3 regions of the Bacillus sp. 1NLA3E genome follow, and region 2 is predicted to be linked to each of the others. Evidence: predicted binding sites of a transcription regulator. Region 2 holds the regulator's gene; each other region holds the start of a gene.

Region 1 (8,333 bases), 310 kb from region 2:
GTGAAGAAATTGTCTAAAGTCTTTACCTTTGTAGTTTAAAAATGGTTATTTTTGCTCATTATGCTCTTAGGGAGGTGGCTTTCTTGAAAAATCGGACTTCACTTTTAATTGTAATGGGACTCATTATTTTGGCAGCTATTGGGGTCGCTGGTAATTATATTGCCAATCCGACCGGTTTTTTAAAAAGTATAGCTGTCGTACTTATCGTTGGCACGGCAGTTTATTTTATCGTAACACGGTTTTACAATTCCAACCCTGAGAAGCGAGAGCAACGGGCATTTGTTAAGGCTGCAAAAAGGTCAAAGAAAAGGTTACATCAAAAAGAATCAGGTCAAGGGACGCGCCGGTCTGTATCTCCGATCACAACCATGAAAAAAAACATGAAATCAAAGAAAAAACCTACAGCTCATTTGACTGTCATTGAAGGAAAAAAAGGTAAAAAGAAAAATCGAGCCTCTTTTTGACTCGATTTTTCTTTTAAGTTTTTTTGCTAATAACTCCATGTCTTAAAAAAGGTTGTCGCCGAGTTCCTGCCTAATACCATGAGTGCTTGCTTTTCCTCCTCAGTTAGTTGGAGGTCGAAACTAATAACTCCCTTTGTGGGGATAAAAATAATATTCTTTTCGTGTTTTCTTGAAATATACCTAGCATCATGTGCATTTTTCATCGTTTCAAATAAAGCTTCAAAAAGTTTAACAGCATTATTGATATTTTTTTTTGGAAGATCTTGTGAACGGTTCGATAATTTAATTCCAAGAACGGGCCGAATTTTTTTTATATGATCCTGATCAAATAACCACATTGGAAAATTACTTAACACCCCACCATCCACCACAACATTAGTTCCAGTCGGTGTTTTTAATTTAACTGGTTCAAAAAAATATGGAAGACTACAACTCATTCGAATCGCTTTTGCAATAGGAAAAGAGCCTTGTGATATCCCATACTTTGTAAGGTCATCTGGTAATACTAACATTTGACCGCTTGTTAAGTCCGATGCAATGATACGTAGTGTATGAGGAGGGAGATCTGAAAAAGTTCGCAATCCTTTTGCTGCTAATTTTTCCGTTAACCAATTCTCCAAATGATTTCCTTTATATAAACCCATCCTCCAATAAACAAGAAGCCATTTAGCCAACGGAAATGGAATTAAACTTCTCCCCACATCCATAAACATCTTTAAGTTAAGCCCATCAAGGTGGTTATATATTTCCTTGCTCGTATAACCTGCGGTCACTAACGCTGCAATAATCGATCCTGCACTTGTTCCAGCTAACCTTGCAAACTGGAAACCCTTTTTTTCAACCTCTTCATAAGCACCTATTAAGGCAAAGCCTTTGATACCACCACCTGAAAAAACACCGTCTATTAGCATGTTAGCCACTCCCATCGATGTATTCCTTCGATACATCTTTAAGCACTTACATGAAAAAATAGTACGGCGTACAAGTTATTTAAGTGAAATATTCTATTTCTGCTTCTGGAAAAAATGATCCAATATATTGTCGTAGTGTCTGATCAAGATCCTGGGCTTCGGCTGTTGGATAAACATATTTTCCAATTCCATATCTACCCCATTTATATTTTCGCTTTTCCTCATCCATCTCTAGCTTAGTCTTCGGGTATCTTTTTTCAATGACCCTTTTCGCTGGCTTTGTAAAACGATGCTGAATTAGTTCAAAGGTTAACCCCTTCAAGTCCACTCCTTGTAAAGCATGACTTAGCCGATCAAAAAGCTCGTAATAGCCTTCCTGCCAGCCTTCATGCATATAGATTGGGGCAACGATAAAACCAAGGGGATACCCAGCGTGGGCAACCTTTCTAGCCCCTTCAAGCCTTTCATCGAAGGAAGAAGTTCCCGGTTCGAAATTCTTGATGACATACCTGGAATTCACACTAAATCTAAAACGTGTTTTTCCATTATGCTTTGCATCCAACAAATGGTCGACATGATGAAATTTTGTAACAAACCGTAATTTTCCCAACTCTGATTGTCCAAAAAACTCTATAGTTTTTTTCAACGAATGAGTTAAATGGTCTATCCCCACAATATCGGATGTACATGCTGCTTCAAATCGAGTAATTTCTGGTTTTCTTTCATCCATATATTTTTGAGCTTGAGCAAAAATATCGTCTAAATTGACGTAGGTCCGGATGTATGGTTTGCTACCGAGTGTGGTCTGTAAGTAACAATAATGACAGTGACCCATGCATCCAGTGGCAAGCGGGATCGCATATTCTGCCGACGGCTTAGATGTATCAAATTTTAACGTTCTCCTAACACCCACTACAAGTGTGGACTTGGCGTTTCGATATTGTTGTAACTCATTATCACCAGGAATACCACGAATCTGATTATGTGAGGTGGTTTCACGAATTTCTAATCCCATTTTGGTGAATTTCTCTTTCAGTTCTCTTCCAATTGGGTACTCTAATGCTTGCGGCTCAATATAGACAAGCTGAGGGATAAATGGCTCCATTTTTTTCCTCTTTTCTTCATTAGTGAGTGCATTTTTCTAGTATGAGCAAAACAGCCGGAAAACAAAAAAAAGAGGAGGGAAAAGTTATTCCCATCCTCTTTTGCATATTAGTTTACAAACCGCATTTTAATTGCGCGCCACAATTCGTACAGGTATTGCAACCGCCCATTTCTTCTATTTGACCTTTACGACAGACAGGACAAGTGTTGCCGACTTCAGATCCGATTGTCATATTTGTTGAGCGAAGTTCACTAATAGTATCCACAAGAACAACGTGTTGTTTTGCTTTTTCTTTGAAAATTGTTTTTGATTCTTCAAAGCTATTTTCTTCGGCTGTTAATGTTAATACTTGGCTGTCACGTGAACCGTCAACATATACGGTACCACCTTTAGCACCGCCTTTGTATAAACGCTCATATAATTTTTCAACTTGTTCTACGCTGTAGCCCTTTGGCGCATTAACTGTTTTACTAATGGAACTGTCAATCCAGCGCTGGATGATACACTGTACGTCAGCATGGGCTTCAGGTGCAAGCTCCATCGCTGCGACAAACCAGTTTGGAAGGCTTTCAGGATCTGCCTCCGGATGTTGATCCAAATATTCTTGAACGATTTCTGCCTTAACTTCAATAAATTTACCGAGTCGACCACTTCGGTAATAAGAAAAGGAAAAATATGGTTCCAATCCTGTGGATACCCCAACCATTGTCCCAGTAGATCCTGTGGGAGCAACAGTCAGTAAGTGTGAATTACGAATACCATATTCTAAGATCGAATTACGAATGTCTTCAGGCATTTTTTTCAGGAAGCCTGTGTGAATGAATGCATCCCGTAGACGATTCGTATCTGCTTGGGAGTTTCCTTGTAAGAATGGGAAGCTACCCTTTTCTTTTGCAAGTTCTACTGATGTCCTATATGCAGTTGTTGCGATTGTTTCAAACACTTTATCGACCAACTTGTTTCCGGCCTCAGAACCGTACTCTGTTTCACAATAGATAAGTAGGTCATGTAAACCCATTACACCAAGTCCAACACGGCGCTCTCCAAGTGCTTGCGTTTTATTTTCGTCAAGGAAGTATGGAGTTGCTTCAATTACGTTATCTTGCATCCTGACTCCAACTTCAACCGTACGGATTAGTTTTTCATAATTAACTGTTTTAGTTTGCTTATCTGCCATTTCAGCTAAATTTACTGCTGCAAGATTACAGACAGAATAAGGTGCGAGTGGTTGCTCCCCACACGGATTCGTTGCTACAACCTTTTGACCGTACGCCTGGGCATTGGTCATTTCGTTAGCGTTGTCGATAAAGAAAATACCTGGTTCTGCTGAATATGTTGAACAAATATTGATTAGATTCCAAAGCTCTTTTGCTCTAATTTTCTTGTAGGTGCGCACTTTGTAGCCGAGTTTTTCCCATTCACGAACGTCGCCAACTTTGTGCCATTCTTCATTGTAAATCTTCATGCCTTCCGAATCATAGCTTTCAACATCTGGGAAGCGAAGCTCGTATTCACCGTCATTTTCTACGGCAGTCATAAATTCTTTAGTTAAGCAAACGGAAATATTTGCTCCTGTTAAGAATTCAGAGTTATGAACACTGTAAGTTCCACCGATGCGAAGCTTTTCTTCAGCGTCAGCGATAATCTGTTGGCTGAATCCACCATAACCAGGAATGCTTTTGTAATTTACAATTCCTTGGTACATCGCGTTTTCTTGCTCAGTTAATGGAGTGAATTTTAATTTATCTTTTGCTAATTTTTTAATCATTTCATCTTTTGTATTTTCAATCAAAAAGCGCAAAATTCTTGGATTTTGCATTTTAGAAATAATAAATTCAATAATGTCAGGATGCCAGTCCGATTGCATAATCATCTGAGCACCACGTCTTGATCCACCTTGTTCAACTAGATGCGTCAACTTAGCAATATCATCTAACCATGAAACTGATCCAGATGATTTTCCATTTACACCTTTTGCCAGTGTGTTTCGTGGACGTAAAGTTGAACCATTTGTTCCAACCCCACCACCACGGCTCATGATTTCCATTACCTGTTTACGGTGTTCAGAAATTCCTTCACGAGAATCCGGTACAAATGGCATAACGTAACAGTTAAAGAACGTAACTTCTGTTTCTGCACCTGCTCCATAAAGAACACGACCAGCCGGAATAAAGTTCAAATTCACAAGCTCTTGATAGAACTTATCAAACCATTCTTTCCGCTTTTCATCTGTCTTTTCAACAGAAGCAAGCCCAGTTGCATTCCGTTTTGCAATCTGCTCATAAAATACCTCGAGCGGCTTCTCAATTACGTCAAGTGGTCGCTTGATCACACCAGTTGCAGCTTCTTCAGGATCATCAAGGACCCCACGGAATTCCTCATCTACCAAAACTTTTGCAGATTTACTTTCCCAATCAATATCAAGAATGAAACCAAGTCCGCGTGCTGGGAATTTTGGGTCTTCTTTAATCGTTAGAACGACGAAATCTCCAGTTGTTAAGGTAATTTTCTCAGTATCTTTAAACGTATACCGATCCAGCATTACCAGCTTTGATACCCCTTTATGCGTAATCTTCATATCGGGAGTAATCGGATGAACCTGTGGAAATAATCGGATATCCTCGTTCAATCTTTCAATGTTCATATTCAATTTTTGGGGTAGCACAACAGACATGATCACATCTCCTTCAAAAAAATTGTCCTACTTTTTCTCTTAATAAGAAAATAATAGAACCATTTGTAAATCTAGTTGTTTGTTAAATCTAAAGTTATCATAATCAAAGGTTTAATTCAACATATAGTATTGTGAATATTTTCGACACTACTACATATTGTGTTGAAGCTTACAAATCATTATTTTGTCAAACATAAAAATAAGTATAAAATGGAGAATATGAGAGAAATACTAGGGAATTCCTCATAAAAAGAGAAATTTCAACAAAATTTGAAGGTTGCACTTTCCTTTATCAGAAAATATTATCATTCAAAATAAAAAAGCGATTCCTCGCCTTTTTTTAACGTTTATAATTCCATTTATCATTTTCATACCGGACTTGTGCAAGCTTATTTACAACCTCTAATTCTTCAGCGGAAAGCTGATATGGCTCGAGTTCAATATTTAACCCTTCGATAAAACCCTTTCTAAACGCTTCCTTCGCTTCAGAGAGAGTAATCCGCCGAGGGCTAATATCATTAATGGCAACTGCTTTATTTTTAAAAGCCATTTGCATCCGTTCTTTCACTCGCTCACTTGGGTACTGGAATAAACTAAAAAGTTTATCCTCATCAAGGTCCAAAAGGATTGAACCATGCTGAAGGATGACACCTTTTTGCCTTGTTTGAGCACTCCCAGCAACTTTCAGTCCTTCAACAACTAGTTCATACCAACTTGGGGCATCAAAACAAACAGCAGATCGTGGATTTTTTAAGGAATCTCTTTCATCCTCCGTCTTTGGAACTGCAAAATACGCTTCAAGTCCTAAGTGATGAAACCCCTTTAAGATGCCTTCAGAAATGACACGATACGCCTCTGTAACCGTTTTGGGCATTTGCGGATGATCTTCGGAGACAATAACACTATATGTTAGCTCATGTTCATGAAGGACACCACGCCCACCAGTTGGACGGCGGACAAATCCAAGATCATGTTTTTTTACTGAATCCATATCAATCTCCCTGCCCACCTTTTGAAAATAACCAATCGATAAAGTCGCAGGATTCCAGCCATAGAACCGGATAGTTGGTGGGATTTTCCCTTCACTATGCCATTGTAAAAGTACCTCATCTAAAGCCATATTAAAAGATGGTGAGCAATCACCTGAATCAATGAAACGCCAAACTTCTTTTTCTTTTTTCATACAAAAACCTCTTCTTTATGTTAATAAACTGTCAATGGTAACATTCTAGCAAACATTTGCTAAAAACAAAACAAGACGATTTTGGTTCATTTTCCGCAAAGTTTTTTTGGGATTCCCTTTACTCTTAAGTGGTTCGCCTTATATAATATAAGTTGGCTTATGAAAGCTTGAAAGGAGCAGGAACATTGGATACACTATATTTCCTTCTAATCATTACCGGAGCTTTTTTAATTTACTCTGTCTTCACATGGCTCTATCAGCGAAAAATTGTTAAAACCCTGACAGAAGAAGAATTTCGTGCTGGTTATCGGAAAGCACAATTGATTGATGTTCGTGAACCGAATGAATTTGAAGCAGGGCATATTCTTGGAGCTAGAAACATCCCTCTTTCGCAAATGAAAATGCGTATGAAGGAAATTCGCCCAGATAAACCTGTATACTTGTATTGTCAAAGTGGCATGCGAAGTGGGCGCGCAGCTCAATTCTTATATAGAAGAGGCTACAAAGAACTATCGCATCTAAAAGGCGGGTTCAAACTTTGGACAGGTAAAGTAAAAGCAAAATAACAATGATCTTTTAACCAAAAGGCTGATCCATCGATCAGCCTTTTATTTTATAGGCTCTGTTAAACAAGAATGTTGATTTCCGTTCCAGGCACTCGCTTTCCGCGGGGCGGGCGGTGAGCCTCCTCGGCGCTTAAGCGCCTGTGGGGTCTCACCTGTCCCGCTACTCCCGCAGGAGTCTTCGTGCCTTCCACTCCAATCAACATTGTGCAAAAAATCAGCATTGAGCTTTAATACAGCCTATTTTTATGAAACGCAATGTTAACGGTTGTTGTTAAGAACTGATGAAACTATTGCCTTTTTTAAGTGTTCGAAAAATTGTAATATTTCACCCGTTCACATCATTAACACTACTGTTATGATGTAAATTAAAGAGGGAAATGACAATGAAAAGAAGAAATCGCAAAAACTTTCAACAACTCGTTAATCAAAACAGGTTAGAAATCGAAACGAACCCTTTCGAAATGGAAAGAATCGAGAAAAAAATTGAAGAAAAACATTTAAAAAGCATAAATACCTCTGGTTCTCACTAAATAAAAAAGGGCACTTTCTAATTAAATAAGAGAGTGCTTTTTATTTTCTAATAAAAATTAATCATTTTACAATGTTAGCAAAGTCGTCTAGCGTTGTTGAATATTTTACATAGATTCGTGGGAGGAAGAAATTTTCGTTTTCGATTCCCTTTTTTGAAAATAAACTTGGTGTAGTAGTAAGTCCAAATTGATAATACTTTTTCGTTTCGGAAATGACACGATTATTATAATTCCCATATGGATAACTAAGTGCGATAACCGGCCTCCCTGTAATCTTTTGAATTTTTTCTTTTGAACCCTTTAACTCATTTTCAAAATCTGGATTTTTTGTTAAATCTAGATGTGTCGCAGTATGAGACTGAATCGAAAACATACCTGAATCGACCATCCTTTTCAATTCCAATTTTGATAATCTATTTTGCTTTCCAATAAAATCTGAAATCACAAAGAGGGTCGCTCTTGGGTTAAACCGTTCATCCTTTACCTTTTGAAAAATGGCAAAAACGTTCTCATTATTTTTATATCCATCATCGATGGTAATAAAAACAGGTTTCTCCACCTTGTTGATATCCTGCCAATTCTCAAATGTTAATAAAGTATAACCGTGATTTTTTAAATACAGGATTTGTTTTAAAAAGTTTTCTGGTGTCACATACAACTCTCTAGAACCATGGCCGTTGAACGCATCGATCGAATGATAAACAAGGATTGGCACTTTTTGTACTCCCAAAACTCGAGTTGGAGCAAACAACGCAAAAATCATTAATAGAGAAAAAACAAGCCTTTTCATAAATATCATTCCCTTTAGTTACTTTGTGATATATTGTTCCGCTCTGTTTTAAATTTATTATCAGCCATTGGACTCATCCTCGATGATTATTTTTAAAAAAATGAGACCTT
Region 2 (8,333 bases):
GCCCGGTTTATTATCTTTTTATGAAAGGTGGGGAGCAGGTTGCCTGAACTTCCAGAGGTTGAAACAGTAAAAAGAACATTAGAGGCACTGGTCCTGCAAAAAGAAATTAATAGTGTATCTGTTTTTTGGCCGAAAATAGTGAAACGACCAGATGAAGTTGTTCAATTTCAGGACGCTTTAAAAGGGCAGAAAATCCAAAAAATGGGGAGAAGAGGGAAGTTTTTAATTTTTTACACAGAAGATTATGCTCTTGTTTCTCATTTAAGGATGGAAGGAAAATATGGGGTTTTTTCAACAGAAGCTCCCGTTGAAAAGCATACACATGTTATTTTCCATTTTACAGATGGAACAGAGCTTCGTTATAAAGACATTCGTAAATTTGGAACAATGCACTTATTTTCCAAAGGGACTGAGTTTGAACAGCCACCCTTATCTTTATTAGGCCCTGAGCCATTTTCGGAAAAATTTACAGTGCAATATTTAACTGAAATATTAGCGCGAACAAATAGGAAAATAAAGGTAACTTTATTAGACCAGGCCACTGTTGTTGGGCTTGGAAATATTTATGTGGATGAGACGTTATTTCGTTCAAAAATACATCCAGAGAGACAAGCAGCTTCATTATCGAGCGAAGAAATTACGGCTCTCCACCAAGAAATTGTGGCGACGTTGACGGAAGCTGTAACTAAAGGTGGTAGTACAATTCGGTCTTATCTGAATTCCCAAGGGCAAATCGGAATGTTTCAATTACAATTGTTTGTTTACGGTAAAAAAGACGAACCGTGTCAAAGATGTGGAACTGAACTTCAAAAAATCAAAGTTGGTGGACGTGGTACTCATTTTTGTCCTAGCTGTCAACGACTATAAAAAATAGGCTCTTTTCTAAAAGATTGTTGTTTTTTTTATAGGTTTTTGGAAAGAAAACCGTTGATAAAGAAGTTGATTGGAGCGGAAGGTGCGAGACTCCTGCGGGAGCAGCGGGACAGGTGAGACCCCACAGGCGCTTAAGCGCCGAGGATGCTCACCGCCCGCCCCTAAGGTGCGCGAGCATCCTGGAGCGGAAATCAACCAGTTTACGAAAACAGTCAAAAAATAAGAAACAACTTAACATTGGATTGGCTCCTTCCATATACTATCGTAGCGATTGACAGGAAGGAGCTCTATAAATGGCGCATATCATCTCCCTTTTACTGCTTGCATTTGCTGTCAGTCTTGACAGTTTCAGTGTTGGTTTTACGTATGGGTTGAGGAAAGTACGGATTCCGTTAAAATCAATATTAGTCATATCTGGATGTTCGGCAGTCGTATTAATTTTTGCAATGGCGGTTGGACATTTGATTGAAAATTTTTTCTCACCCAAAATTGCCCAAAATGCAGGGGGATATATTTTAATTTTGCTTGGAGCATGGATTATATATCAATTTTTCCGACCGGAGAAGATGAAAGAACAAACTTCAATTGCAAGCACGATTATCAACTTTGAAATTAAGTCGCTTGGTCTAGTCATTAATATTTTAAGAAAACCAATGTCCGCAGACTTTGACAAATCAGGGACTATTGCTGGATTAGAAGCTTTGTTGCTTGGAATAGCTTTGTCACTCGATGCTTTTGGTGCTGGAATTGGAGCAGCAATGCTTGGATTTTCTCCCCTCTATTTGGCCATTTCTGTTGCGATAATGAGTTCATTATTTGTGTTTGTAGGAATGAAATTAGGATCTGTGTTCGCGCATTTTGAGTGGATTCAAAAGTTTACTTTTCTCCCTGGAATATTACTAATCGTAATTGGAATTTGGAAATTATAAGTTGAACTAGGAAAGGGATAGATTATGTCTTTAATAATTGGATTAACTGGGGGAATTGCTAGCGGAAAAAGCACCGTAACAAGGATGCTACAAGAACAAAATATTCCTGTTATCGATGCAGATGTGGAAGCCCATCTAGTCGTTGAAAAAGGAGAAAAGGCATATTATGATATTGTTTCGTATTTTGGAAAGGACATATTAATGGAGGATGACTCCATTGATCGGAACAAATTAGGAAGCATCATATTCCCTGATAAAGAAAAAAGGACCGTATTAAACAACATTGTTCATCCGGCTGTTAGGGGAAGAATGATCCAAAAAAAAGAACAATACCTTGCCTTGGGTCACAATATAGTAGTATTAGATATTCCTCTTTTGTTTGAAAGTAAATTAACTTACATGGTTGATAAAGTGGTCGTTGTCTATGTAGATGAGCAAACACAACTCGATCGATTAATGGTTCGAAACGGTTTTACGAAAGAAGAAGCAAAGTTTAGGATTGCTTCGCAGTTACCACTGATTGAAAAGCGAAAGTGGGCAGATGCGGTGATTGATAATAATGGGACTCCAGAAGAGACAGAAAAACAGCTAAAAGATATATTAAACAAATGGTTAATAACTATTAATACTAGGACATAAAAAGAAGAGGGGCGGATAGCTCCTCTTCTTTTTGTGTAGGATAATTAGTTGTAACTAGATTAGGTGTTTTCCAACACAGGCGTTGCATGCGTAGCTGGAATGGGTACTTCCATTTTTCTCATTATGTTCTCATATATACGGTTAATAACACTTATAATGGCGGAACTTTAAAAAATATACTTTTTTTGAGTGCAAAATAAAATTAATATGTTATACTAATTACATCTAAACGTAGAATAAAGTATAACATATTGCGGAAGGAGCCATACAATGAAGGCGAAGATAGCGATTAATGGTTTTGGACGAATTGGAAGAATGGTATTTAGAAAGGCAATACTTGAAGATGATATTGATGTGGTAGCCATCAATGCCAGTTATCCGGCAGAAACGTTGGCACACTTAATAAAATATGATACCACTCATGGAAAATTCCCAGGTGAGGTTATCCCTAACGATGATTCTATTATTGTGAATGGTAAGCGTGTTCAATTATTTGCAAGCCGAGACCCAAAAGAATTACCTTGGGGGGATTTAGGCATTGATATCGTGATTGAAGCAACTGGTAAATTCAACTCACGGGATCAGGCAAGTCTTCATTTAGATGCAGGAGCTAAAAAGGTTATCATTACAGCTCCAGGAAAAAATGAAGATATTACAATTGTAATGGGTGTAAATGATGATAAATTGGATATTGAACAACACGATATCATTTCAAATGCATCGTGCACAACCAATTGTTTAGCACCCGTAGTAAAAGTGCTTGATGAGCAATTTGGAATAATTAATGGATTAATGACAACGGTCCATGCCTACACAAATGACCAAAAAAATATTGATAATCCACATAAAGATTTGCGACGTGCTCGTGCATGTGGACAATCGATTATTCCTACAACAACCGGTGCTGCAAAAGCATTGTCATTGGTTTTACCACAATTAGCAGGTAAGTTACACGGAATGTCATTGCGTGTCCCAACACCAAATGTTTCTTTGGTGGATTTAGTTGTGGACTTAAAACAAGATGTAACAGTAGATGAAGTAAATTCAGCATTTTATGCGGCTGCTAACGGACAGCTAAATGGAATTCTAGACATTACGGAAGAACCATTGGTTTCCGTTGACTTTAATACAAATGAACATTCGGCAATAATTGATGGTTTATCTACCATGGTTATTGGTAACAACAAGGTAAAAGTCCTTGCATGGTATGATAACGAATGGGGTTATTCTTGCCGAGTAGTTGACTTATTAAAGCATGTTGCAAAAGTTATGGAAAATTGCCCAGCAGTTAAAGTTGGATGATTTAAATTAACTTTTCAAATACTCAACTAACTGTTTATCTGAGCGATCAGTAAGCAGTTTTTTTTTATTCTTTTTTATTTTTGGCTCTGTTAAATTAGAATGTTGATTTCCGTTCCAGGCACTCGCGCACCTTAGGGGCGGGCGGTGAGCCTCCTCGGCGCTTAAGCGCCTGTGGGGTCTCACCTGTCCCGCTGCTCCCGCAGGAGTCTTCGCGCCTTCCACTCCAATCAACATTGAGCTTTAATACAGTCTAATTTTAAATTCAATAAATAGTTTCCTAGTTTACTATCTACGCAAGTCGCTTAACAATTAGAACTCGCTTTTCTTTGACATGTACTTGTCCTTACCCCGTCTTTTTTATAAGATAGGTATAGAGAAACTTTAATTGAGGTTAATCAGTAAAAATAACTATAGGAATTGGAGAGCTGACAATGAAATGCCCTTCATGCCAATATCATAATACTCGAGTTCTCGATTCACGTCCTGTTGATGATGGAAAAGCGATTCGCCGGAGACGTGAATGTGAACAATGTGGTTATCGATTTACTACATTTGAAAAAGTTGAAGAAATTCCTCTTATTGTTGTAAAAAAAGAAGGAACAAGAGAAGAATTTAATCGAGAGAAGATTTTAAGGGGACTAATAAAAGCGTGCGAAAAACGCCCTGTAGCCTTAAAGGAACTCCAAGATATTACCCAAGAGGTTGAAAAAGAACTTCGGAATCAAGGAGTTTCAGAAATTAAGAGTGACATGATTGGTGAAATGGTAATGGACAGGCTAGCAAAAATTGATGAAGTAGCATATGTCCGCTTCGCTTCAGTTTATCGCCAATTTAAAGACATCAATGTATTTATTGAGGAATTAAAAGAACTAATAAAAAAGGAAATATAACATGAGCTAAAAAGCTTTTTAGCTCTTTTTTTAAAATAAAGAAAATATGTACTTTTATCTTAGTGAACTGTCTAGCTCCAGCGCCCAGCGACTAGTGGACTTCACCCACCTCCCTACGATAAGTCAACATCGGATCGCTTTGCTCTCCGTGTTTCCTTTATCTCAGGCGGTGTGCTCCAGTCCATACGTCGCTGAACGGGCGCTTGCGCTTTTCTTATGAAAGGTTTGGTTGTTATGGCCCAACATTGGCAAGAGCTTATCCCAATTGATCGTTATGTTGTCTCGGTAAACGGATTGATACATGATTTTGATCGGAAAGTCATGACTTTCTTGTATCAACCGTTAATTGGTACGACTAGCTTTAGTTTATATATGACATTATGGGCCGAGCTTGAGGAAAACCGGCTTTGGTCTGAACCAAGTTCCCATCATGGTTTAATGACAATTATGGGCTTGAATTTAAAGGAAATATATGAAGCAAGGCTCAGATTGGAAGGAATGGGGCTTATTACCACCTATGTTCGAAATGAAGGTGGGGAGAGAGCTTTCATTTATCAGCTTCAACCTCCACTAACTCCTGCACAATTTTTTTTAGACGGAATGCTAAATATATATTTGTACCGCAAAATTGGAAAAAAACAATTTGCCAGACTCAAACGATTTTTCAGTGATCAAAAGACTGTCGCACACGAAGGATACCAAAATGTTACAAAGGCCTTTCAGGACATATACGCCTCCGCCTCACCAAATGCATTGAAATCTAACCAAGAAACAGCAGAAGAACTAGCGGAGGGTGAAAGACAAGAATTTATTGGTCGCAAAGAGAACAGTGGAATTCAAATTGAACAAAATACCTTTAATTTTGAGTTATTGGAAACTGGGTTATCAGAATCCCTTGTTCCGAAGAAGGCTCTTACTAAAAAGGTAAAAGAAGCTATAAGCAATCTTGGCTTTTTATATGAAATTGATGCCATTCAAATGAAAAATATTGTCCTTAGTGCGATGACTGAGCATGACGAGATTAACTTGGAAGAGCTACGGAAATCAGCACGTGATTGGTATCAGTTTAACTACCAAGATTCGCTTCCTTCCCTTATAGAACGGACTCATCCGCCATTATACCAATCAAAAACTATTGAACCACAAACGCAGGAAGATAAGTTGATCCATTATTTTGACACTACCTCACCATTAAAGTTTTTAAGTGATTTAGCGGGCGGTGCAGAGGCATCCAATGCGGATATAAAAATCATTGAGGATGTTATGTTTAATCAAAAGCTTTTACCAGGAGTTATTAACGTTCTCATCCATTATGTTATGCTAAAGATGGATATGAAGCTTACAAAGGGATATGTTGAAAAATTAGCTAGTCACTGGGCCCGAAAAGAGGTAAAAACCGTTAAAGCAGCCATGGAGCTTGCTTTAAATGAACATAAACAATATCAACAATGGGCTTCTGGTGAAAATAAAAATAAGAAAAAAACTTCGAAAAAACCAATCCGGACCGAATTGCTGCCTGATTGGTTTAATGAAGAGAGTAATAAACAAGAAGTCAAACAAAAGGACGTTAACAATAAAGATTCAGATTTTGAAACCCGAAAACGGGCATTAGAGGAAAAAATTAAGAATTTAAGGAAATAGGGGGTGAAGGATAAAATATGGAAAATATTAATAAAACTTTAAAAAAACTGGGCGGTAATGAAAATTTTCAAAAGCGCTATCAGCAAAAGCGACGTGAAATTATAAATAACCCGTATGTGCGTGCGTTCTTAGCCGAGCACAGTCATGAAATTACAAATGAAATGATTGAAAAAGGCTTAACGAAGCTCTATGAGTATTCCACCCAAAGTAAGGATTGTCAAAATTGTTCAAGCCTCGATGGATGTGAGAATTTAATTAAAGGTTATTATCCTGAGCTTGTAATCAGAGCTAATTCGATTGATATCCAATATGACCGTTGTCCTCAGCAAATTATGTACGATGAGAAAAGAAAAAATGAAAAACTCATTAAAAGTATGCATTTTCCTAAGGATTTATTACATGTAACTTTCGAAAATATTGATATTCGCGAAAATACACCTGGTCGTGAAGAGGCACTTGATAAAGCCACTTCATTTGTTGCTAATTATACAGCTAGTATAAAGCAAAAGGGTTTGTACTTTTACGGACAATTTGGAGTTGGTAAATCATTTCTTTTAGGAGCGATTGCCAATGAATTAGCAGCAAAAAAAGTGCCATCAATGATCGTTTATGTTCCAGAGTTGCTTCGCGAATTGAAAAACTCGATTGCTAATTCGACCCTAAATGAGAAGATTGAAACCTTAAAAAAACAGCAAGTATTAATGCTTGATGATTTGGGCGCTGAATCGATGTCGAGTTGGACAAGAGATGAAGTATTGGGACCGATTTTACAGTATCGCATGCAAGAGAATTTACCGACATTTTTCACTTCTAATTTTGATTTTCAAGAGCTTGAGCATCATTTAACTTATAGCCAGCGCGGTGAGGAAGAAAAAATGAAGGCCCGCAGGATCATGGAAAGAATCAAATACTTAGCGGATTCCGTTCCAATTGATGGACCTAACCGTCGAATATAAAGTTTAGCCAGCGAAAAAATTCGCTGGCTTATTTTTTACTTTGCCTTTCTCTAGGAATACTTCTATTTTATGACTCTCCCCCATATACATAGAATTAGAGATTTCAAAAAAAGGGGGGATTTGGTTGATTGAAATCCATTTTCAACGAATAGAGGATACTACCGCTTTTTATCAGCAAATTAAAAAGAGCGTGTCCTCTCAGCCTGACAATCATATTCTTCTTGATGAAGATCGTCATATAGTAAAAATTTTAACAGAAACTTTAACAGAACCATCTTTCCACGAAATAAAAAAGGTCTTTTATCATTTTATTCTGCATACTAAATGTGATGATTGGTTTCGTACTCTCATTACTGACCGTTATTTTTATACGGATGAGGAAGAAATCCAACAAATACTTGAAATTATCCATTCTATTTTAGAAGGGGAACGAACGGAACTAACTGTATTTTTAAAGGATGCTGGTGAAAAAAATCTTCTTAAACAAGCTATTAATCAAGTTATGAAAAAGAAGATTTCATTTTCCTTTGATTCCTTTGTCACCTTTCGCTTACGTCCGTTTATCAACAGGCTCGAGAAGTATGTGGAGCTTTCCATAGATGAATATAAAATGGAACAGGAATATCAGATGTTTATTCAAACATTAAGGGATTTTATCTCTAGTCGGTCGGCCCAGAAAAACAGTCTTCATTTATTGATTGATGAGGAAGTGATGTTTTTTAATGAACATTTTTCGGAAATAAAACGGATTGAATTAACAAAAATGATTGATAGAAAGCTTTTGTTTAACCATCCTGTGTATGTGGATTCAACGACAATTGCCCCACTTTTATCAATCGCTCCCCAATTCATTTTTTTATATTCTAAAGATCCGGACCAACCACTTATTCGAACGATCCAAAACATTTTTGAGGAAAGGGTCTTCATCGAAAGTGTTTCACGGTTTCAAGAGAGGCAACAGCTTTATCTTTCGGAAATAAATAAAGAATCCCTTGATTTTCCTGAAATGACACACTATAATAACGTACATAATAACTCAAATAATTTTTTGTGATGATAAGGACAAGGGTATTCTTTTACGGTTTCTAGAGAGGGGAGGCAAG
Region 3 (8,333 bases), 1.7 Mb from region 2:
TGATTTATTGTGGTTGCCATATGCTGTTTCTCGATACATAGAGCATACAGGTGATCGGACAATTTTGGATGAAGTGGCACCTTTTCTCCATAGCGAACCACTTGGTGAGGGTGAACATGAACGATATGAAGAAACAAAACAAGCTTCTGAAACTGGAACAGTGTATGAACATTGTTTATGGGCAATCGATCGGGCTCTCGGTCGGATTGGCGAGCACGGATTACCGCTCATTGGAGTCGGAGATTGGAACGATGGTATGAATCTCGTTGGTGTTAAAGGGCGGGGGGAAAGTGTTTGGTTAGGCTGGTTTATTTGCGACGTGTTGAACCGGTTTGCAGAGCTTTGTAAAAAGAGCGGAGATCAGGAAAGAGTAGAAGAATTTACGAAAAATCGCGAGAAATTAACCGACTCTCTCAATGAGCATGGCTGGGATGGCCAGTGGTACCGTCGGGCTTTTACAGACGGAGGAAACTGGCTGGGCTCGATTCAAAATCAGGAGTGCCGAATTGATGCTATCGCCCAATCATGGTCCGTCATCTCAGGTGCCGCTCCAAAAGAGCGTGCCATTCAAGCGATGAATTCGTTCGATCGCGAGTTAGTTGAGAGAGATCTTTCCGTCATTCGACTATTAACGCCACCGTTTGATGAAACAGATCCAAGTCCAGGGTATATCCAAGGATATCCACCAGGACTCCGTGAAAATGGAGCGCAATATACTCATGGTGTTATTTGGAGTATTATCGCCTGGTGCCAGCTTGGTCAAGGGGACAAAGCGTTGGAAATGTTCTGCATGCTCAACCCAATGACGCATACTCGAACGGATCGTGAAGTGATGAAGTATACCGGTGAACCGTACGTGCTTGCTGCAGATGTGTATACAGCAGAGCCTAAGCAAGGACATGCAGGATGGACATGGTATACTGGCGCTTCGGGCTGGTTATATCAAGCGGGGATTGAGTGGATTCTCGGCATTAGGCGGCGGGAAAACCAGCTACATATCGATCCGCGGATTCCAAATGATTGGCCAGGATTTTCAGTCACCTATCGCTTCGGTAAAACAAGTTATTTGATTAATGTAATAAATGGAGGGAATGGTGAAAGGAACCTAACAATGGACGGAGAGCAACTCCCTATTTCAGATGGGTCATTTGTAGAGTTGCAGGATGATGGAAAAGAACATGTGGTTGAATTGAAGCTTTAGCATGAGTAGAAAGCGCTTATATTATAAATCGTCATGATCCACATAGTTGGTTTATGGCGATTTTTTTATACTTTTGTCAACTAAAATTGAATGGATGGGAAGTCGAAAATAACTAATGAAAGGTTATTATTAAATTCGTGGTATTTGAAATTTTTAGAAAATAACGAGAATAGTATCCGCTTTTATAATATAATATTTTAAGAGAAGTTAAATGTTCTAATGATTCTATTTCTCCACTACTATTTTGGGGGATTATTTGTATGGTAATTGATTATGAGGTTGTTATATATCAAGTTCTAATCGTACTTTTCCCTATTTTTGTTTATTATTTGTTTTTTAATGAAAAAAACCGGGAACACCGAAAGCTAAACTGGAAATTGACTATCATGTTATTGATCATCATAGTTCTGACGATGTCTTACCCAATCAAATTTTCTGAGGGATATATATATGATTTTAGAATCATTCCCTTTATTATTTCTTTTGTTTATGGTGGAACGATTCCGGGTTTAATTAACGTGTTAATCCTGTTAACCTATCGATTTATTATAGGTGGGAATGGGTTTTATGTTGTTTTGATCAATTATTCTATTTCAAGTATTATTCTAATTTTTTTAGCAAAAAAAATTGAATCATACCAAAAAAAGGGGAAACTTTGGTTTGTCAGTTTAATATTTTGGGCTAACACGTTTATTGTGATGCTCACTCTTTTTAAAACGAATCAAATACAGCAAATTCGCTTTATGTTTATTTTTTATAGTATTACTTGGATTTGCCTGATGATGGTTGTGTTTGTCATCGAAAATGTCAATCAACAAATTGAAATTCGTAAGAAATTACATAGGGATGAAAAATTTAATATAATCAGTCAACTAGCAGCCTCCGTTGCTCATGAGGTGAGGAACCCTTTGACATCAGTTCGAGGTTTTTTACAACTATTGATCGATGACGAAAATTTGAAAAGCACACAGAAAAATTATATCGAAATTGCTTTAAGTGAGCTGGATCATGCACAATCAATCATCAATGATTACTTGTCGTTAGCGAAACCAAATACTGAGGAACTGACTTCTATAAATATCTCAGATGAGGTTAAGAAGACCATTGCACTCATGACATCTTATTCCAATATACAGAACATCACGATCAAGACTAATATTCAAGATTCACTACACATAAAAGGAAATAGTAACGAAATGAAGCAGGTTTTAGTCAATATTATCAAGAATGGGATAGAAGCAATGGATGCTGGAGGGGTTCTTTCAGTGGATACAATTGAAAAGAATGGGATAGTCTCTATTGAAATTATGGATAGTGGAAAAGGAATGACAAAAAGCCAACTTAATAAATTGGGAACACCGTTTTATACCACCAAGGAAAAAGGAACTGGGGTAGGTCTAACGATTTCCTTCCAACTCATCCAAGCAATGAAGGGCAAAATAAAGGTCAAAAGTGAACCCGGAAAAGGCACAACATTCACCATCCAATTTCCAAGCATCAACAAAAATTGAAAGCACCTAACCTCAGCACATTAATGCGTTAATATACTTAATAGTGCCTGACCCCCGACGCATTAATGCGTTAACATGGAGGGGGTCAGGCACTTTTTTTGGAATAATGTCCATGAATCTTCCAGATGATGACCAGTCATGTTATTTTACCTTTGGAAAAAATCAATAATTTTATAAAATAATTTTGGATTAATTTCCAAAATGTCACAAAAACTAAATGAATTTTTCACATTTAAACACCATATGTTGTGATAATATTATTTTCGTAGTACTAAATATAGGGTTTTTACCAAAAGGGGAAAAACTATGAAATCAAAGCTTTATGAAGAGTTTAAAGAGATTGTAAACAGTAGTAACAAAGATTTAGTTCAGGAAAATGCTAACGTAGATGGCTTGTCACCGATGGGGATGATGTTGTTGTTTGCTTCAGCGTCTGCCAAATCATATGTAGTAGACAATCTACTTTCTGAAGATGTCAAACAAGCCTATTTGGACGGATATATGCATATCCATGATTTGGATTTTTACGCCAGTGGTACGACAACTTGCAGCCAAATCCCTTTAGCAAAAGTCCTAAAGGGTGGGTTTAATACCGGGCATGGACATATGAGAGAACCGAAGAGCATTACAAGTGCTTTAGCTTTAACAAGTATTATTTTTCAGTCAAATCAAAACAACCAACATGGTGGGCAATCAATCCCTACTTTAGATTACGATTTAGCGCCATATGTTCGGATGACGTTTGAAAAAAAGAAAAAGATGATTCAAGAGTTAATGGTTGGAGAAATGGAAGAGGAAATCATCGAGGAAAAAGCGTGGGAATTAACTGATCAAGAGGTATTCCAATCGTGTGAGGCATTTATACATAATAGTAATTCGATGCATAGCCGTGGTGGGGGACAAGTACCATTCATTTCGGTAAACTTAGGAACTGATACTTCAAGAGAAGGCAGAATGGTTACCAAAAATCTCCTTCTAGCGACGCAAGGTGGATTAGGTGGGGGAGAAACTCCGATTTTCCCAATCATTGTGTTCAAAGTGAAAAACGGGGTGAACTTCCATGAAGGCGACCCGAACTATGATCTTTATCGACTATCCTTAGAAACAACATCAAAACGGTTATTCCCGAACTATGTGTTCCTGGATGCACCGTTTAATTTGAAATATTATGATGGCACGCCACAGTCAGAGATTGCAACAATGGGATGCAGAACGCGTACCATTTCTAACGTCCATGGCAAAGAAACTCCAGTAGGTAGAGGAAATCTTTCTTTTTCAACGATTAACCTGCCGTTACTGGCCATTGAGTCTGATGGAGTGATGGATTTCTTCGGGAAGCTTGACCATTATATTGATTTAACCAATAAACAATTATACGAACGCTATCTCTATCAAGCACAAAAAACGGCTTCTCATTTCAAGTTCCTTTATGGACAAGGAATATGGTGGAACGGTGAGATGCTTAATCCCTATCAGAAGCTTGATGAAATTCTTAAGCAAGGGACCCTTTCTGTCGGCTTTGTTGGTTTGGCAGAAGCTTTAGTTCAGCTTACCGGCAAACACCACGGTGAAAGTGAAGAAGCGGCTCAATTGGGCTATGACATTATTAAATACATGCGTGGAAAAATGGATTCCGCCACTGAGGAATACGATTTAAATTACACCTTATTGGCTACTCCAGCTGAATCATTCGCAGGTAAGGCATTAAAGAAGGCAAAGGCCAAGCATGGAGTGATACCGGGTGTAACCGACCGCGAATATTTCACAAATAGTTTCCATGTTCCTGTCTATTACAAAATTAAAGCAGTAGACAAAATTAGGATTGAAGCTCCATACCATGAACTAACCAATGCAGGACACATAACCTACATTGAGCTTGACGGGGACGCAAGCAAAAATATCGATGCATTAGATACAATTGTCAAGGCAATGCAAAAATATGGCGTGGGCTATGGAAGTATCAATCATCCGGTTGATCGTTGCTTAGATTGCAATCATAAAGGAATCATCGAGAATGAATGTCCAAAATGTGGGAATCATGAAGAGTCTAAGATCGAGCGGATTCGTCGCATCACAGGTTATTTGGTTGGAAGTTTGGATAAATGGAATAGCAGTAAACGCAGTGAAGAACGAGATAGAGTTCATCACCATTAACAAAAAAGTGTTGGTCGTTTTAGGCCAACACTTTTTCCAACTAAATATGGGGTTGATCTTTTTTTGAAAATAAAGAGGTGATTTCGGTTGAAAGTGATGAACATTATTCATGATAGTATTGTTGATGGTGAAGGGTTTCGAAGTGTCGTCTTTTTTGCGGGATGTCCTCATCACTGCACTGGTTGTCACAATCCTCAATCATGGAAAATGGAGAATGGCACTGACATGACAAAGGAAGAGATTTTTTCGGAGATAATCCAAAATGAACTGACTCAGGTTACATTAAGCGGGGGGGAACCCTTTCTTCAAAGTGATGAAGTGGCACCGTTAGCTGCAACTTTAAAACATGAGGGGAAAAATATTTGGTGTTATACAGGCTATAGGTTTGAAACCTTGCTTACCGACCCAAGCCACCTGAAATTGTTGACCCAAGTCGATGTCCTAGTTGACGGGCAATTTGAGTTAGCTAAGCGGGATTTAGGTCTTTTATATAAAGGTAGTAGTAACCAACGGATTATTGACGTGAAGAAAAGTCTATTTGAAGGACAAACGTTATTGTACGAAAATAAAGTGTAACTGAAAGGTTAAACCAGAGAATGTTAATGAACAGCATTATTAATGCAACATAGACCAATTAAAATAAGCGGCACCAAAAAAGCGCATCCTATTACTAAAATGGATGGGCTTTTTTCGTTGTTTAGTTTACGGAAAAAATAATATTATTAGCCTATTGACCAACCTAGTCAACGGAACTATAATCAAATTGACCAAAGGGGTCAAATGATAAATAAGAGTTGGCAAATAAGTTTTTCGATGGAGGTGAATCTGTTGTTTTCTAAATTTCTAAATCTAAATCCAGAAAAGCAAGATCGAATCTTAAATGCTGCTTTAAAAGAATTTGCGCAAAAAGGTTATCAAAATGCTTCTACTAATGAGATTGTAAAAGAAGCAGGAATCTCTAAAGGATTATTGTTCCACTATTTTAATAATAAAAAGGATTTGTACTTATTTCTATATAACCATTTTATGGGGATTGTAATGGGGGAGATTCTCGCAAAAGTGGATTGGAGCGAAAAAGACATTTTTAATAGGTACAGACAGATTGCAATACTCAAATTCGATTTATTCCAAAAGTACCCTGAAGTGTTTAATTTTATTAAAAGTATATACACAGAGAACGCTCCTGATGTAAAGAAAGAAATTGACCAAAAGAACAAAGAATTATTGAATTATGGTTATAAAGATTTGTTTGGGGATATAGACCTTTCAAAATTTAAAGAGGGACTGGATATTGAAAAAACAGTCAATATTATTTTTTGGGCAATGGAAGGATTTGCTTACCGTCAGCAAGATAAAGCGTTAGCTAGTAATTTGGATCAAACCTATTTAGAGGAAGTAATGGAAGAAATGGATGGGTATTGTGAAATCCTCAGAACAGCTTTTTATAAATAGTACTAAGAAAATTTGATCTAATTTTGTAGACTGCAGGTTCTAAAAAATCTGCTTAATCATACATGTTCGATTGAAAAGGGAGGTTCTACCATGAATGTAATTGAAATTAAAAATCTTACCAAAATGTATGGAAAATCAAGAGGGATTACGGACATTAGTTTTAATGTAGAAGAGGGAGAGATATTTGGCTTTATAGGCCCAAACGGTTCCGGTAAATCGACAACGATCCGTACACTGTTGTCACTAATATACCCAACCAGCGGCAGTGCCACAATTTTTGGGAAAGACTGCGTTCAGTTTGCTCCTGAAATTAAGAAGCAAATCGGCTATTTACCTTCAGAAGTTTTTTATTATGACAACATGAAGGTGATGGACCTATTAAAATATTCAGCAAGCTTCTATAAAAAAGATTGCACAAAGAGAATCAAAGAATTAGCAGAAATTATGAATCTTGATTTAACGAAAAAAATAGATGATTTATCACTTGGAAATAAAAAGAAGGTTGGGATTGTTCAGGGGCTTCTTCATGAACCGAAGCTGATTATTCTTGATGAACCAACCAGTGGACTAGATCCATTAATGCAACAAAAATTCTTTGAATTGCTTGAAATAGAGAATAAAAAGGGAGCCACGATTTTATTTTCCTCTCATATTTTAAGCGAGGTTCAAAGATTATGTAATCGTGTTGCGATCATAAAAGAAGGTAAAATCGTAACGGTTGAAAAGATTAGTACTTTAAAAGAAAACAACTATAAAAAGTTCAAAATAGATACGCATGCGACGCTCGATAAAGATTACTTTAATTTGGATGGCGTGACAAAGCTAGAGAAGAAAGATAACATAATTAGCTTCTTATTTAGAGGAAACATTAACGGTGTATTGAAAAAGATTGCTGAAATCGATATTACCAACCTTTGGATTGAAGAGCCTGACCTAGAGGAGATCTTTATGCATTACTATGAAAAGGAGGATTAAGTAGCGATGAACATATTTTTGCATGAATTGAAGGCGAACCGGAAGTCAATAATTATTTGGTCGGTATCCTTAGCATTGATTGTTATTTTTTTCTTGTCGATTTATCCATCTTTTGCAAAGGATGCGGATGCATTTTCCAAAATGTTGTCAGGTTATCCTGAGGCAATCAGAAATGCATTAGGTATGCACCTTGGCAGTTTCTTTACCATTTTAGGTTTTTACTGCTTCCCGTTAACTTTTATTACGCTTATGGGAGCGATTCAGGCGATGAATCTCGGCACGGCGATTGTCAGCAAGGAAGTCAGAGAGAAAACAGCGGATTTTCTGTTAACCAAACCAGTTACCAGGACAACGGTGTTAACAGCGAAGTTGCTTGCAGCAACGGTTTCAATCATCATCACGAACATCGTGTATATAGCTGCCGGGATCTTGATGGCGAACCAAGTTAAAACGGATGACTTTAGCATGAAATTATTTATCTTGCTTTCGCTGACGATGTTTTTTATTCAACTGATTTTTCTAGCTCTAGGAATTATTATTTCTGTTATTGTTCCAAAAATTAAATCCGTGTTGTCTGTGTCGCTCAGCACTGTGTTTGTCTTCTATTTTCTTGGTATGCTCAGCGATTCATCGGGTGAGGATGCGAAACGATATATTACGCCGTTTAAATATTTTGACACCGCCTATATTTTAAAGCATTCGAGTTATGAATCATCCTTTTTAATTGTAGGTGCGGTCATTATTATTTTAGCCATAGTGGGGAGTTATTTTGTTTATACCAAAAAGGATATCCATGCGGTTTAAGGATGTTTGCATTGTATAGCTTTGAGCAAATTGGAGGTGTTTATTCTTGAATATTTTTATAAAAGAACTGAAATCTTATCGAAAATCGCTGATTATTTGGAGCGTTGGGATCTTTTTTATGGCGATATCTGGGATGGCTAAATATGAAGCCTATTCTTCTTCGGGTCAATCGATCAATGACATTGTTGCAGATATGCCTAAATCGATGAAGGCTGTATTAGGCTTCTCTGATGTCG

Evidence for each region. Region 2 encodes NrdR, which represses ribonucleotide reductase genes. Its sites were predicted from a motif close to AACACNATATATNGTGTT; they were not measured.
Region 1: a site for NrdR is predicted at 5,301-5,318, ahead of B1NLA3E_RS16220 (vitamin B12-dependent ribonucleotide reductase). Genes of this name have one in related genera too.
Region 3: a site for NrdR is predicted at 2,948-2,965, ahead of B1NLA3E_RS03105 (anaerobic ribonucleoside triphosphate reductase). Genes of this name have one in related genera too.

Annotation. Positions count from the first base shown of each region.
Region 1 covers NC_021171.1:3,384,929-3,393,261, forward strand. Annotated here, with positions in the region: gene B1NLA3E_RS16200 (DUF1385 domain-containing protein) at 1-17, shown strand, start outside; gene B1NLA3E_RS16205 (SA1362 family protein) at 75-464, shown strand; gene B1NLA3E_RS16210 (patatin-like phospholipase family protein) at 491-1,375, opposite strand; gene splB (spore photoproduct lyase) at 1,455-2,480, opposite strand; gene B1NLA3E_RS16220 (vitamin B12-dependent ribonucleotide reductase) at 2,593-5,154, opposite strand; gene B1NLA3E_RS16225 (lipoate--protein ligase family protein) at 5,495-6,337, opposite strand; gene B1NLA3E_RS16230 (rhodanese-like domain-containing protein) at 6,523-6,903, shown strand; gene B1NLA3E_RS24225 (FbpB family small basic protein) at 7,287-7,433, shown strand; gene B1NLA3E_RS16235 (polysaccharide deacetylase family protein) at 7,495-8,223, opposite strand.
Region 2 covers NC_021171.1:3,695,513-3,703,845, reverse strand. Annotated here, with positions in the region: gene mutM (DNA-formamidopyrimidine glycosylase) at 40-867, shown strand; gene ytaF (sporulation membrane protein YtaF) at 1,167-1,802, shown strand; gene coaE (dephospho-CoA kinase) at 1,827-2,441, shown strand; gene B1NLA3E_RS17735 (glyceraldehyde-3-phosphate dehydrogenase) at 2,712-3,743, shown strand; gene nrdR (transcriptional regulator NrdR) at 4,175-4,633, shown strand; gene B1NLA3E_RS17725 (replication initiation and membrane attachment family protein) at 4,868-6,274, shown strand; gene dnaI (primosomal protein DnaI) at 6,292-7,230, shown strand; gene ytxC (putative sporulation protein YtxC) at 7,355-8,284, shown strand.
Region 3 covers NC_021171.1:623,658-631,990, forward strand. Annotated here, with positions in the region: gene B1NLA3E_RS03095 (GH36-type glycosyl hydrolase domain-containing protein) at 1-1,201, shown strand, start outside; gene B1NLA3E_RS03100 (ATP-binding protein) at 1,462-2,712, shown strand; gene B1NLA3E_RS03105 (anaerobic ribonucleoside triphosphate reductase) at 3,019-4,866, shown strand; gene nrdG (anaerobic ribonucleoside-triphosphate reductase activating protein) at 4,954-5,442, shown strand; gene B1NLA3E_RS03115 (TetR/AcrR family transcriptional regulator) at 5,686-6,318, shown strand; gene B1NLA3E_RS03120 (ABC transporter ATP-binding protein) at 6,409-7,293, shown strand; gene B1NLA3E_RS03125 (ABC transporter permease subunit) at 7,300-8,097, shown strand; gene B1NLA3E_RS03130 (ABC transporter permease subunit) at 8,144-8,333, shown strand, end outside.